DNA from 2 places in the Thermovenabulum gondwanense genome. Region 2 is predicted to be linked to the other one. Evidence: a T-box and tRNA genes for the amino acid it is inferred to sense, from the RefSeq annotation. Region 2 holds a T-box; the other holds one or more tRNA genes.
The links. The T-box of region 2 lies ahead of ATZ99_RS09370 (valine--tRNA ligase). A T-box ahead of a tRNA ligase gene usually reads a tRNA of that ligase, here a tRNA-Val.
Positions count from the first base shown of each region.

Region 1: it encodes a tRNA-Val, which carries the amino acid that the T-box ahead of ATZ99_RS09370 (valine--tRNA ligase) is inferred to sense. The anticodon was not compared.

Region 1 covers NZ_LOHZ01000015.1:155,395-162,991, forward strand. Annotated here, with positions in the region: gene ATZ99_RS01040 (CapA family protein) at 1-1,047, shown strand, start outside; gene ATZ99_RS11755 (hypothetical protein) at 1,044-1,220, opposite strand; gene ATZ99_RS01045 (MFS transporter) at 1,412-2,821, shown strand; gene ATZ99_RS01050 (N-acetylmuramoyl-L-alanine amidase family protein) at 2,893-3,615, shown strand; gene lepB (signal peptidase I) at 3,690-4,214, shown strand; tRNA gene ATZ99_RS01060 (tRNA-Ala) at 4,279-4,354, shown strand; tRNA gene ATZ99_RS01065 (tRNA-Val) at 4,367-4,443, shown strand; tRNA gene ATZ99_RS01070 (tRNA-Ala) at 4,496-4,571, shown strand; gene ATZ99_RS01075 (Na+/H+ antiporter NhaC family protein) at 4,916-6,580, shown strand; gene ATZ99_RS01080 (redox-sensing transcriptional repressor Rex) at 6,716-7,426, shown strand; gene ATZ99_RS01085 (N-acetylmuramoyl-L-alanine amidase family protein) at 7,592-7,597, shown strand, end outside.
Region 2 covers NZ_LOHZ01000040.1:52,335-59,931, reverse strand. Annotated here, with positions in the region: partial or broken gene ATZ99_RS09380 (ABC-ATPase domain-containing protein) at 1-1,502, shown strand, start outside; gene ATZ99_RS09375 (secondary thiamine-phosphate synthase enzyme YjbQ) at 1,806-2,204, shown strand; T-box leader at 2,280-2,502, shown strand; gene ATZ99_RS09370 (valine--tRNA ligase) at 2,602-5,241, shown strand; gene ATZ99_RS09365 (bifunctional folylpolyglutamate synthase/dihydrofolate synthase) at 5,258-6,559, shown strand; gene ATZ99_RS09360 (FAD:protein FMN transferase) at 6,696-7,597, shown strand, end outside.

The DNA.
Region 1 (7,597 bases), on a different contig from region 2:
TTTATATTGTGGCATTTTAAGATAGGAATTTTTAAAGAAATGGCGGTTTTTGCTGTAAGTGATAAAGAAAAGGAAAATAATGTTCCAGCAGAAGAAGATATACAAGAAACTTCTAAAACCGTAGAAATTTCTTTAATTGCCGCGGGGGATGTTATGATGCATGTTCCCCAGATACGTTCCGGATATGACGAAAAAACTCAAAAGTATAATTTTGATTATTTTTTTGACGAGGTAAGGGAAGATATCTTATCGGGAGATGTAGCAATAGCGAATTTAGAGACTACCCTTGCAGGTAAAGAAAGAAGATATACCGGTTTTCCCCTTTTTAATGCTCCCGATGAAATAGCCGATGCTTTAAAAAACGCCGGATTTGATATTATTGTAACCTCTAATAATCACTCTATGGATAGAGGAGAAGAAGGGGTTTTGCGGACCATTCAGGTATTAAAACAAAGAGGTCTTATAAACGTTGGTACAAATTCAAATGAACAAGAAGATATTTTGAGAATAATTGATGTTAAAAACGTAAAAATTGGATTTTTGGCTTATACCTACGGTACCAACGGGATAACCGTTAAAAAACCTTTTCTGGTAAATATAATTGATGAAAATAATATTCTGGATGATATAAGCAGATCAAAGAAAAAAGTTGATGTTTTAGTTGTATATTTTCATTTTGGAAACGAATATCAGCGAACACCTTCGAGATTTCAAAAAGATTTATCCCAAAAGGTAATAAAACAAGGTGCGGATATAGTACTGGGCAGTCATCCCCATGTGGTTCAGCCCGGAGAATTTGTGGTATTCGAAAATAACAATGGGGTTCAAAAAAAATACATACGGTATTCATTGGGTAATTTGATTTCGGCACAAAAATTCCCCTATACCGATGAAGGTTTAATACTAAAAATAATTTTGGAGGTAGACAAAAAAGATAATAAGGTAGATGTAAAAGATGTAAAAGAAATTCCCACATGGGTTCATCGATATAGGGATAACGGTCTTGTAAAATTTATTGTAAAAAAAGGTATTAAACCGCTAAATTAAACGGTGCATTGGTGTTCTTCTTCACATGCTTTTTTTACCTCAAAAGAACAGGCTTCTTTATTCCCTGCAGCTTCCAGTGAACAATAACATGCAATGCCGTAACACGTTTCTTCGCATTTTAAATAAGGACATTCCGCTATCTGAGTAAAATCTTTTTTCTCGGGAACTTTCATAATTTATACCTCCTTTCACGAAAAAGATAAATGCTGGCAAATAAAGAAAATTATAATAATCTTTTTTATTGTAATTAAAATTCTTAAAAATATTATTTTCTAATATAAATATATACTGAATAAGATAAAAAATCAAGAAAATTAAGAAAATAAGAAAAATATCTTTTTCACAATGACGAGGAGGAGATCGAATGGAAAACACAAAAATATTGGAAAATAGATACAGGATTCTTTTTGCGGTACTAATAGGAAGTATGCTTGGACCTATAGATGCAAGTGTGGTAAATATCGCAATGCCTACTTTTTCAAAGGTGTTTAACGCTCCGGTTACAACCGTGAGCTGGGTTTCTATGTCTTACTTATTGGTACTAAGCAGCCTTTTATTAACCTTTGGACGCCTGGGAGATTTGGTGGGTTATAAAAGCTTATACATTTTGGGAATGGGTATTTTTACCGCTTCTTCCTTGTTTTGCGGTCTTGCAGGGAACATTTATGTTCTAATTCTTTTCAGGGCATTACAGGCCGCAGGGGCGGGGATGATGATGGCGGTGGCCCCTGCAATAATAACTAACATCTTTCCTAAAAATGAAAGGGGAAAAGCTTTAGGATTTAATGCAATGTCTGTTGCGGTGGGCTTAGCCATTGGCCCTTCCCTGGGAGGTTTTTTGCTTACTTATTACGGGCACAGTTCCATTTTTTTGATAAACATTCCTATAGGCATCTCAGGGATGATTTTATCCTACAATGTATTACCGGTATTTGAAGGAAGTAAAAAGGAGCCCTTCGATATTGAAGGTGCCTTTTTAGCTTTCGTATTTTTATTTTCTACGCTCACCCTTTTGAGTAAAGGACAGGAGTTTGGAATAAGCTCATTAAAATCTGTAATTTTAATTTTATTAGCAATCTTTTCTTTTATATTTTTTATGTTAAGAGAAAAGAGTTATTCCCATCCTATGCTGGATCTTGCCCTTTTCAAAAACCGAATGTTTGCGGCAAGCAACCTGAGCTGTCTTTTGAATTTTACAGCTCAGTATATGATGATCTTTTTAATGCCTTTTTATCTTTCAAGTTCAGGTTTTTCATCAAGGGAAATAGGTATTATAATGACGGCTTTTCCCTTAACCGTTCTTTTAGTAGCGCCAATTAGCGGAATTTTATCCGATAGGTTGGGGTCCTTAATCCTGAGCACCACCGGTGCAGGGATATGCACCTTAGCCCTTTTGTTTCTTTCGAAAATGCCATTAAATATTAAAGCCACCGATGTTATTATTAGATTAATAATTTTCGGTATAGGAAATGGACTTTTTCAAACACCCAATAACAGTTCGGTTATGGGAAGCGCACCCAGGGATAAACAGGGTGTTGCTTCCGGGGTGCTGGCTACTATGCGCAATACTGGTATGGTTTTGGGAACGGCGTTGTCGGGAGGATTACTTTCCATAAGGCAAAATTATCATCTCAGAATTATGCCCGGTAGTTCGAATATCACCCAATTAGCCTTTATTTACGGTATAAAAGACACTTTGCTGTTAGCAGCACTAATAGATTTCGTATGCCTTTTGGCTTCGTCCAAAAGAGGAAGGAATGAAGAAAAAGGCTGATTTTAAATCATAAGATTACTCCCCGGTAAATATCTTTTTATTATAAAGTGAGTTACCAGGGGAGGAATTTCATGAAAGATTTAATTAAAAAGGGGCAGGGTAAAAAAATATTATTAATGCTTCTAATAATTTTTTTAATTTATTACGTTCAATTCCATAGAGCGCAAATAATGAGCGTATTTCATATCAAAAAATCTTTGGCGGGAAAAGTTGTGGTCATTGATCCGGGGCATGGGGGTATTGATAGCGGTGCTTTTCATAAGGATGGTACCCTTGAAAAAAATATTAATCTTTTAATTTCTTTAAAATTGAAAAGAGCCCTGGAATTAGAAGGAGCCAGGGTTATAATGACCCGTACTAAAGATGAATCCTTAGATGCCAGAAATAATAAGAGCAGTTCAAGACATAGAAGGGATTTGATTGAAAGAGCTGAAATCATTAATAACTCCGGCGCAAATATCTTTTTAAGCATTCACGTTAATTCAGAAAAAGGCGCGCCTAATGTCAGAGGTCCAATGGTATTTTACTACAGGGAAAGTTATGAAAGCCGGCGATTGGCCGAAATCCTTCAAAAACATTTAGAAAAAGCTTACATTTCTTCCGGGCAAAGGGTTCCTTTTAGAATTCCTTATCCCAATTCATCGCTTTTTCTTCTGTGCAACACGAGGATTCCGGGTGTAATTATCGAGGTAGGTTTTATAACCAATTCCCAGGACCGCCAATTATTGAAAACTTCAGATTTTCAGGAATTAATTTCCGGAGAAATTAAAAACGCGTTGATAGAGTATTTTTAAATTATTCAAAACGCAAATTTTTATGGTATAATATAAAAGTATTTTTGTTAAAGCTAAATTGAAAAGGTGGTAGCATGGAAAACAGGTTAAAAAATGAGTTAATGGAATGGATAAAATCCATTGCTATTGCATTAGTAATTGCCTTAGCAATAAGGGCTTATATCATTGAACCAATGATAGTACCAACGGGATCGATGATACCAACTATAAATATTGGGGATAGAATACTGGTCAATAAATACATTTATCGTATTAAACCTTTGCAGCGGGGCGATATAGTAGTGTTTAAATATCCGGATGATCCATCTCAAACCTTCGTAAAAAGGTTAATAGGACTGGGTGGAGATGTCATTGAGATAAAAGAAGGTGTGCTTTTTATTAATGGAAAGGAATATAAAGAAGATTACTTAAATGAACCAATAGTGGGAAACTTTGGTCCTTACAAAGTGCCAGAAGGGTATTATTTTATGATGGGAGACAACAGAAATAACTCAAAAGATAGCCGGTTCTGGGTCAACAAGTTCGTGCCAAAAAAATACATCGTGGGAAAAGCTGTCTTTAGAATATGGCCCTTGGATAGAATAGGTAGGATAAAGTAAAAAATATGGTTTTGTTATTGAAATTATTCAATTTGTAATGTATAATATAAAATGTTGAAGTTGTGGGCGTGTGGCTCAGCTGGGAGAGCATCTGGTTCGCAATCAGAGGGTCACGGGTTCGAATCCCGTCACGTCCACCATTTTGAAAGTGTGGGGAATTAGCTCAGATGGTTAGAGCGCTACGCTCACATCGTAGAGGTCTGGGGTTCGAATCCCTAATTCCCCACCATATCACTCCATATTGACAAAAATCGCTTTATATGCTATTCTTATAAAGCAGTGGGCGTGTAGCTCAGTTGGGAGAGCACCACAATGGCATTGTGGGGGTCACGAGTTCAAGTCTCGTCACGTCCACCATTTTATTTAAGAAATAATTTTATTTTAAAAATATTTGATAATATAAATATCAAAAACGCCCTGAATTGGGCGTTTTTTTTATATATTAATTGATATTGTCAAAACTAAAATAAATTGATAAAATAAATGCATAACATTTGGCAATAAGCAAAAAAATGGGCATACGATAAAATTTTTTAATTTTCGCGGCTGTATAAACTACGAATTGTAAAAATTGTAACAAAGTTATAAAATGGCATAAAATTTGCTTTTTTAAAAAATGGTTTACTATTATATTGTCCAAGGAGGTGTTAAAAGATTTTTAAAATAATATATAACTTACTATTTTGAAGGGAGGATCAATCTTGACAAAAAAAGGAATTATTATTTTACTAATAATCTTACTTTTACTGGCTTTTACTTTACCTATTATGGCTGATGAGGGCCAGAAAGAAGAAAAACCCGCACATTACGGTGCATTATCTCTTTTACCTCCAGTGCTGGCTATAAGCCTTGCCATAATTACAAAAGAGGTGTTGAGTTCTTTAATTATAGGCATAATGAGCGGTGCTTTAATTTTAACAGGCGGTAATATATGGGAAGCATTTAAGAAAGCAATGGAAACCATTATTAATACCGCCGGAGATCCATCGTGGAATTTCAGGGTATTACTGTTTACCGCATTATTGGGCTCTCTGGTAGGTATGGTTTCCAGGGCAAACGGTCCGCAAGCCTTTGGGAAATGGGCAGAAAAACATATAAAAAGCAGGAGTGTAGCTTTATTTATTACCTGGTGCCTCGGGGTATTAATTTTTATGGATGACTACTTCAACTGCATGACGGTAGGTACCGCTTTAAGGCCGGTAACCGATAGATTCAAAGTTTCCCGGGCCAAATTGTCTTTTATAATAGATTCCACTGCAGCTCCTGTATGTACACTGGTACCTATATCCACATGGGTGGCTTATGTAGCTTCGTTGCTGGTTCCGCTTTTTGATCAGTTTAAACTTAACCTCAATCCGTACACGGTATACGTGCAGATGATCCCCTATGACTTTTATCCATGGCTTATTGTTCTTATGGTGCTTATGACCTCTTTTACCGATCTGGAGTACGGCCCCATGGCAAGGTCCGAATACAGAGCCCTTGCTGGTCTCGGGTTATGGGACACTTCGATCATGAAAAATCCGCCCGGTGATGAGTTTGAAAACCTGGAAAAATCGGAAAAGGGTTCTGCTATAGATATGGTAGCACCACTATTGGGGCTGATTGTAATAATAGTATTATGCATGGCTTATAGCGGTGGGTTTTTTGATGGAAAAGCTGGATTTTTCACCGCTGTCATGAACAGCGATTCTGCCACTGCACTTGTATGGGGTGCTTCGCTGACATTGCTGTTAACCGCAGTGTTTTATTCGGTTAGGGGAGTTGTCCGGTTAAAGGATTCAATGGAAGCAGTAATTCAAGGAGCAAAATCCATGATGGTAGCTCTTTTCATTCTTTCGCTCGCCTGGACCATTGGTTCGATATGTAAGGAAGTGGGGACAGGTATTTACGTTTCAAGTATTATGTCGGAAACCTTCCCTGCGTGGGCTGTCCCATTTACTATTTTCGTGCTTTCGGCATTTATAGCTTTTTCTACGGGCACATCCTGGGGTACCTGGGCAATAATGATCCCCATAGTAGTTCCTTTGGCAGTTGCTATGAAAATTGATTTACTCCCCGTAATTGCTGCTGTTTTATCCGGTGGTGTTTTTGGTGATCACTGCTCTCCTATTTCCGATACGACAATAATGTCTTCTACCGGGGGAGCCTGTCCTCATATAGAACACGTAAATACTCAGCTTCCATATGCGCTTACCGCTGCAATAAGTTCTGCTGTTGGCTTTCTAATCTTAGGTTTTTATAAAAATGCTTTTGTGGTTTGGGTTATTACCGTAGCCCTATTCTTCGGTGTGGTATATGTGATGCACAAGTTGTTCGGGGAAGCAAGATATGCAGAGGAAATAGAAAAAATAAAAAATGCTTAAATAGTGAAATTTTATAAGGGGAGAAATCCCCTTTTTTAAAATTTATTTCAACAATGATTAAAATAAATTTTTGACAATATCAATAATTTATGATAATATCAAAAACAAATGCAAATAAGAATTTTGGGTGATATTATGGCGGAAGAAGAAATCAAGAAAATTTCCCTTGCCGTTATAAGAAGACTTCCCAAATACCATAAATGCTTGGGGGAACTTTTGAGAAATAATGTGGAAAAAGTTTCTTCCCAGGAACTGGGGCAGATGCTGGGTTTTACTGCATCACAGGTAAGACAGGACTTGAATAATTTTGGAGAATTTGGACAGCAGGGTTATGGATATAATGTGGAACAATTATACAATGAAGTAGCAAAAATTTTGGGACTGCATACGGAACACAAGATGGTTATAATCGGCGCAGGTAATTTGGGACAGGCACTGGCAAATTATAAGGATTTTGAGTCTCACGGATTCAAAATAATTGCCATGTTCGATATAAACCCGAGATTGACAGGGCTAAGAATTCACGGAGTTCCGGTATATGATTTAGAGGAATTATCCTATGTTATTAATGAAAACAATGTGGATATTGCGATAATAGCAGTTCCGAAAGAAAATGCCCAGCAGGTAGCTGATGTATTGAGCGGTACTATAATAAAGGGTATTTGGAATTTTGCACCAATTGAGATTAAAGTGCCACCACATATTATGGTGGAAAATGTACATCTAATAGATAGTTTATTTACTTTAAGTTATAAAATAAATGAAAATAAACTAATGGAAAGGCTAATTAAACAAAAGAGCAAGAGGTTTGAAGTAAAAGAAAAAATAATAAAAAAACTTCCGTAAATTAAAAAATAAAAACCGGTTTAAACCGGTTTTTATTTTTTAATTTTATTTATTTTTGTTTTTATTACATCAAATTTACATTTACTTTAAAAATTGGTTTTTAAAAGGATTTATTGGAATAAAAATAGAATTTTATTTTTAAAAAGGTTTTGAGGAGGTAGTAAATTGACG
Region 2 (7,597 bases):
CTACAAAAGAGCGCAAAATAGCTTTTGAAGATTACATATCAAGAAAGATATATGGGGAAATATTGAAATTACCGAAGCTCAAGGGAACGGGTAATAGTGGAGTTATATTTATTGACTGCGGAGGGCAGGAAATCCTTGAGAGAACTTCAGTAAAAATAGACAATGATTTCGTCGAGGCAAGGATAAGCATAGGCCTTCCGGCATTCGGTCGAAAAATTAATTCTAAATCCGCAGAACGAATTTTCTTTGAATTTTTACCGATATTGGTAAAAAGGGCTCTTACCTATGAAAATTACGATAAAAAAGAAGCCGAAAAATGGGTGAAACTTTATGAGGATCAAGAATATATAAGAAAAATTCTTTTGGATATCGGATTGATAGCTTTTATAAAAGACGGCTCTATTTTGCCACGGGAAAGCGGAATAAGCGATAAACCCTTAAAAAAGGGCAAGGTCATCCCTTTTATATCACCGGAAAGTTTGAGGGTTGAAATTGAACTGCCCAATAACGGGAAAATTACCGGAATGGGTATAAAAAAAGGTGTTACTCTTATTGTAGGCGGAGGGTATCATGGCAAAACCACCCTTTTGAAAGCCCTTGAAAGGGGAGTTTATAATCATATTCCGGGGGACGGCAGGGAATTTGTCATTACGGTGAAAGATGCGGTAAAAATACGAGCGGAAGACGGAAGGAGGGTGGAAAAAGTAGATATTAGCCCCTTTATTGCAAACCTTCCCGACGGTCAGGATACCAAGAGGTTTTCAACAGAAAATGCCAGCGGAAGCACATCCCAGGCAGCAAATATTATGGAAGCGGTAGAAATTGGAACGAGCCTTCTTTTACTGGATGAGGATACCTGTGCTACAAATTTTATGATAAGGGATGCAAGGATGCAAAAACTCGTGGCAAAAGAAAAAGAGCCTATTACGCCCTTCATAGACAGAGTAAGACAAATTTACGAAGAAATGGGTATTTCTACAATTCTTGTTATGGGGGGAAGCGGCGATTACTTTGATGTGGCCGACTGCGTTATAAAAATGCAGGATTACAGGCCTTACGATGTAACGGAGGAGGCAAGAAAAATAGCTTTTCAATTAAAGACTGACCGCAGGGTAGAAAGAGCGGAGGGTCCCATTACTGTGACCCCAAGAGTCATTATGAAAGAGGGTTTAGAGCTAAGGGGTAAAGAAAAAATAAAATCCAGGGACGTGGATACCCTGCAGTACGGTGGAGAATTCATAGAGCTTGATTACGTGGAACAGCTGGTGGACCGCAGTCAAACCAGTGCCGTTGGTGAAATCATAAGGTACGCTGTGAAAAAATACGTTGACGGTAAAAGAACGCTAAAGGAAATCGTGGAAATGGTCTTTGAAGATATAGAAAAGTACGGCCTTGACATAATTTCTCCCTTTTACGGGAAGCACCCGGGAAACTAAGCACTACCCAGGCCCCAGGAAGTAGCGGCGGGATTAAACAGGTACCGGGGATTAAAGGTGAAGTAAATTTGTATATTTTAAATAAAACTTATTCTGGTCGTTACAATTTAGGTATCCAAGAACCTAGTTATTAGTTGACTATAATTATACAAGCTGTATAATTATTAAATTACCCATTAAAAAGGGCAATTTTATTATAATTAATAAAATGAAAAAGTGGCTTAAATATTTAATAAAGGCCGGGAATATCGGGGAATATATTAGCATTGTTGTCACCTATACATGAAGGAAAATACAGGCAAAGGTGCATAGTTTGGTGTTATCATTAAAGATAAGAGATTGCTTACAAATAAAATTGGAGGAGATGTAATGAAAATAATAAATCTCGTAACTACTGCAAGGACCCAAATTGTGGATATAACCTCAGAGATAAAAAAAGCCGTATCGGAATCCGGGGTAATGGACGGGCTTTGCTTTGTTTTCATACCTCATACCACTGCGGGAGTAACGATAAACGAAAATGCCGACGAAGATGTAAAAATCGATATTATTAATACCCTGAATAAGTTAATACCTCAAAGAGGAGACTACAGGCACGCGGAAGGAAACTCGGATGCTCATTTAAAAGCATCGCTCATTGGGAGTTCCGTGATGCTTGCGATAGAAAAGGGCGAACTTGTTTTGGGAACCTGGCAGGGGATATTTTTCTGCGAATTTGATGGACCAAGGCAAAGGAAGGTTTTTGTTAAGTGCGTGAATTCAGAATAAGAATATCAAACTTCCCATATTCTAACTTGACACGGAAAGGTAATGAAGCTAAAATTTATATAAACAACTGAATAAAAAGAGGCATTGAAGGAGAGGAGTAAAAAGTTTTTCCTTAAAAGAGAGGAAGGCATCTTTGGTGAAAGCCTTCTTAAGGAAAGCTTTTGAAGGTCGCTCCGGAGCTTTCCCGGCGAAAAAGTAGCCGGGAACGGATAAAACCGTTAATTTCATGAGTGCCCGAATAAAATTTTTTTATTCGGGAATTAAGGTGGTACCGCGAAAAAAGCCTTTCGCCCTTTATAGGGTGAGAGGCTTTTAATTTTTTACACTTTGTTACGGAAATTTATAAAGAAAAATGTTTTAAGTTTAAAAAAATGAATTTTTGGAGGAGGTTTTACAAATGACGGTAAATTTACCTTCGGTGTACGATCCTAAAAATGTGGAGGAAAAATGGTATAAATACTGGGAAGAAAATGACCTTTTTAGAGCAAAAATTGATAAAAGAAAAAAACCTTTTACAATAGTTATTCCACCGCCCAATGTTACTGGTAATCTTCATATGGGACATGCTCTTAATAATACCCTTCAGGATATATTAATTAGATTTAAAAGGATGCAGCAAATTCCCACGTTATGGCTTCCCGGGACGGACCATGCCGGCATAGCTACTGAGGCGAAGGTTAAGGAACAATTAGCCCAGGAAGGACTTTCAAAATACGACCTGGGCAGGGAAAAATTCTTAGAACGGGTATGGGCATGGAAAGAAAAATACGGCGGCACCATAGTAAATCAGCTCAAAAAATTGGGTGCTTCCTGCGATTGGTCGAGATTTAGATTTACTCTTGATGAGGGTTTAAGTAAAGCGGTGAGGGAAGTATTTGTAAGTTTATACGAAAAAGGGCTGATTTACAGGGGAGACTATATTATTAACTGGTGTCCTACCTGTAAAACAACGCTTTCGGACATAGAAGTGGAATACGAGGAACATCAGGGTAAGCTGTATTATATTAAATATCCGTTTAAAAATGGAAAGGGCTTTATCCAAATTGCTACAACAAGACCAGAGACAATGCTCGGTGATGTAGCGGTAGCAGTAAATCCGGGAGATGAAAGGTATAAACATTTAATAGGAGAAACAGTGATTCTTCCAATCATGGAAAGGGAAATACCAATAATTGCCGATGAATATGTGGATATGGAATTTGGTACCGGTGCTGTTAAAATTACTCCCGGTCACGATCCGAATGATTTTGAAATTGGCTTAAGGCATAAACTGCCCGTTGTCAAAGTTATGAATGAAGAGGGCATGATGAATGAGAACGCAGGAAAGTATGCAGGTCTTGACAGATATGAAGCAAGAAAATTAATAGTGGAAGAACTTAAAGCGAAGGACTTGCTTGTTAAAATCGATGATTTAAATCACAGCATAGGGCACTGTTACCGCTGCGATACAGTGGTGGAACCTATGGTTTCAAAACAGTGGTTCGTAAAAATGAAGCCTCTGGCAGAACCTGCAATTCAGGTGGTAAAAGATGGAAAGGTAAAATTTGTGCCTGAAAGGTTTACAAAAATTTATGTAAACTGGCTGGAAAACATACATGACTGGTGTATTTCAAGGCAACTCTGGTGGGGCCATAGAATTCCCGCATGGTACTGTAAGGATTGCAACGAGATGACCGTATCAAGGGAAGACCTTAAGGAATGTCCGAAATGTAAAAGCAAAAATTTAGAACAGGATCCGGATGTTTTGGATACGTGGTTTAGCTCTGCCTTATGGCCCTTTTCTACCCTCGGATGGCCTGAAAAAACTGAGGACCTGGAGTATTTCTACCCGACTTCGGTTTTAGTAACGGGATACGATATAATTTTCTTCTGGGTAGCGAGGATGATCTTTTCGGCAATGGAGTTTATGAAGAAGGAACCTTTTGAATACGTAGTAATAACGGGGCTTGTAAGGGATGCTTTGGGGAGAAAAATGAGTAAATCCCTGGGGAACGGCATAGACCCGTTGGAGGTAATCGAAAAATATGGTGCGGATACATTAAGGTTTTCATTGAGTACCGGAAATACCCCCGGCAATGACATGAAATTTTACTGGGAAAAAGTTGAACACAGCAGGAATTTTGCCAATAAAATCTGGAATGCTTCCCGCTTTGTGCTGATGAATCTGGAAGGCTATGTTCCCGAAAAGATTGAAATTGAAAAATTATCATTAAAGGACCGCTGGATACTGGCAAGATTGAACAATGTAATCGGAGAAGTAACCGATTTTCTGGAAAAATTTGAAATAGGCATTGCGGCTTCTAAAATTTACGACTTTTTCTGGAGTGAGTTTTGCGATTGGTATATAGAAATGGCAAAAATAGATCTCAGCGGTGAAAAAAAAGAGACGAAAAATATTACGAAAGGTGTACTTTATACCGTCCTGGAAAATTCTCTTAAACTCTTGCATCCGTTTATGCCTTTTATCACCGAAGAAATCTGGCAACAGTTGCACCATGAAGGTAAAAGTTTAATGGTATCCGAGTGGCCGAAGGTAAATCCCGCTTACAATTTTGATGATATAGAAAAAATGGAAGTTTTAATGGAGGCAATAAGAGGAATTCGTAATATACGGGCGGAAATGAATGTGCCGCCTTCCAAAAAAGCGGGAATTTTGATTAAAGCCACGCAAAAGGATATAGAAGGGTTATTCCGGGATAATATGGATATCATATATTTCCTTGCAAAGGTAGACAAAGCCGAATTTATAGAAAAAGAAGTTTTCCCGAAAAAAGCTATGAGCACGGTGGTAAAGGGAGCTGAAATTTACGTACCGGTGGAAGGTTTAATAGATGTAGATCTGGAAATAGAAAGATTAAGGAAAGAAAGGGAAGAATTAAGGGAGGAGCTGGAAAGGGCGGAAAGAAAACTGGGCAATGAAAACTTCGTAAATAAGGCTCCGAGGGAAGTAGTTGAAAAAGAGAGGTTAAAAGCCGAAGAATATAAGGATAAGATAAGCAAGATAGAAAAAAGGCTTTTACTTTTACAAAGTGAATGAGAAAGGGGCTTATTGTATGTGGACCGTTGAGGATGTACTTTTGAAAATTCACGGTATGCAAAGGTTTGGTATTAAGCCGGGACTTTTCAGAATAAAAAAGCTTTTGGAGATTCTGGGTAATCCCCAGGAGGATATAAAGGTAATTCATATTGCTGGCACCAATGGGAAAGGGTCCACATCTTCCATGATCGATTCTATTTTGAGAGCTCACGGGTACAGGGTGGGGCTTTATACCTCACCCTACCTGGAAGTCTTTAATGAGAGAATAAGATTAAACGGAGAAAACATTGCCGATGAAGACCTGGTGCAGCATGCAGTAGAAGTTTTTAAAGCCCTGGACGTGATGGAACAACAGGGTATTGAGCCGCCTACGGAATTTGAAGTAGTTACAGCTTTAGCTTTTTCTTACTACAAAGATAAAGATGTTGACTTTCTCGTGCTCGAAGTGGGAATGGGAGGAAGACTGGATGCTACCAATGTGGTAGTTCCCCTCGTGAGCGTGATAACCCCGATCAGCTTTGACCATAAGGAATACTTAGGAAATACCTTAGAAGAAATCGCCAGGGAAAAGTGCGGTATTATAAAGAAAAAAGTTCCTGTAGTAACTTCCCTGCAGGTAGATGAAGCCATGAAAGTTATTGAAGAAACATGTAAAGAGACGGATTCAAAACTGTACAAAGTAGGGGAACAAATAAAGTATAAACTTTTAAATGATGATCTATCAGGACAAACCTTTGAACTATGCTCGATAAAAAATTATTACGAAAACCTAAAAATTACCCTTTTGGGCCGGCATCAACTTTCAAATGCTTCAACAGCAGTAGGTGCGGTGGAAGTTCTCAGCGATTATGGTATTCCCGTTATTAAAGAAAAGGTGGCAGCGGGTTTATATAATGCCAAATGGGCGGGAAGATTTGAGATATTGAAAGAAAAACCTTATGTGATTATAGATGGAGCTCATAATGAAGCAGGTTGCGAGGTGCTAAAAAAGTCGGTATTAAACTATTTTAGCGGCAAAAGAAAAATTTTCGTTCTGGGAATTTTGAAGGATAAAGATTATATTAATATGCTTAGAATACTTGTACCCATTGCAGATATGATAATTACCACAAAACCCGAAAGCCCAAGAGCTTTAACTTCAAAAGAGCTGAAAGAAGCAGTTGAAGGACTTTCTTCAGAAAATATTCCTGTTATCAACGAAGATAATATAGAAAAAGCAATAGAAATAGCATTAAACTGTGCAAAAGAAGACGATGTCGTAATTTTTGCCGGTTCATTGTATATGATTGGAAAAGTAAGAGGATTGCTGAAAAAGTAATTTTTTTCACAAATATATTTTTTTAAATTTATTTTTTGATATAATATATTTATATAATGCAATTATTTAATTTTTTTTTGTAAGGGGAGTGATTTAAACGAACAAGATAAAAGCTGCAATCCTTATTTTTTTTGTGATGATTTTTTTAACATCATGCGGAAAAAAGGAAGAAGCGTCACCGGTTACCAAGACAAACTTTTTGCTGGATACTCTTATTCAGATAACTGCTTACGGGGATAATGCTGAAAGCGCAATTAATAGCGCTTTCGATAGAATTGCCGAAATTCACAATAAAATGAATGTCAATGACGAAGAAAGCGAAATTAGCAGTATAAATAAATTAGCGGGGAGGGGTTTTGCAAAAGTAAGCCAGGATACTTTTTATGTAATTCAAAAGGGGCTTTATTACTCTTCTTTATCGCACGGGAAATTTGATATAACCATCGGACCTTTAGTTAAATTATGGGGAATTGGAACGGAAAGAGCCAGGGTACCAGATAAAAACGTGATTGAAAGCGTTCTACCGTTGATTAATTATCAGGATGTGATAATAGACCAGGAGAAAAAAGAAGTGATGTTAAAAAGGGAGAAAATGGCGTTAGATTTGGGTGCAATCGCAAAAGGTTATGCAGCTGACGAAGTAATGCGGATCTTAAAGGAGAATGGGATTAAAAGTGCAGTTGCGGACTTGGGCGGAAATATATACGTTCTGGGAACAAAGCCCAATGGGAAATCGTGGAGAATAGGTATACAAAACCCTTTTAAACAAAGAGGTATTACTTTTGCGACCATAGAGGTAAAGGATAAAACGATAGTAACCTCCGGAACTTATGAAAGGTTTTTTGTTGAGAATGGGAAAAAGTATCATCATATTCTGGATACAAAAAATGGGTACCCGGTGGAAAACGGTCTGGTAAGCGTGACCATAATTGGCGATACTTCCATCGATTGTGATGCCCTTTCCACTACCACTTTTGCCTTAGGTTTAAAGGAAGGCATGAAGCTAATTGAAAATATAAAAGGTTATGAAGCAATTTT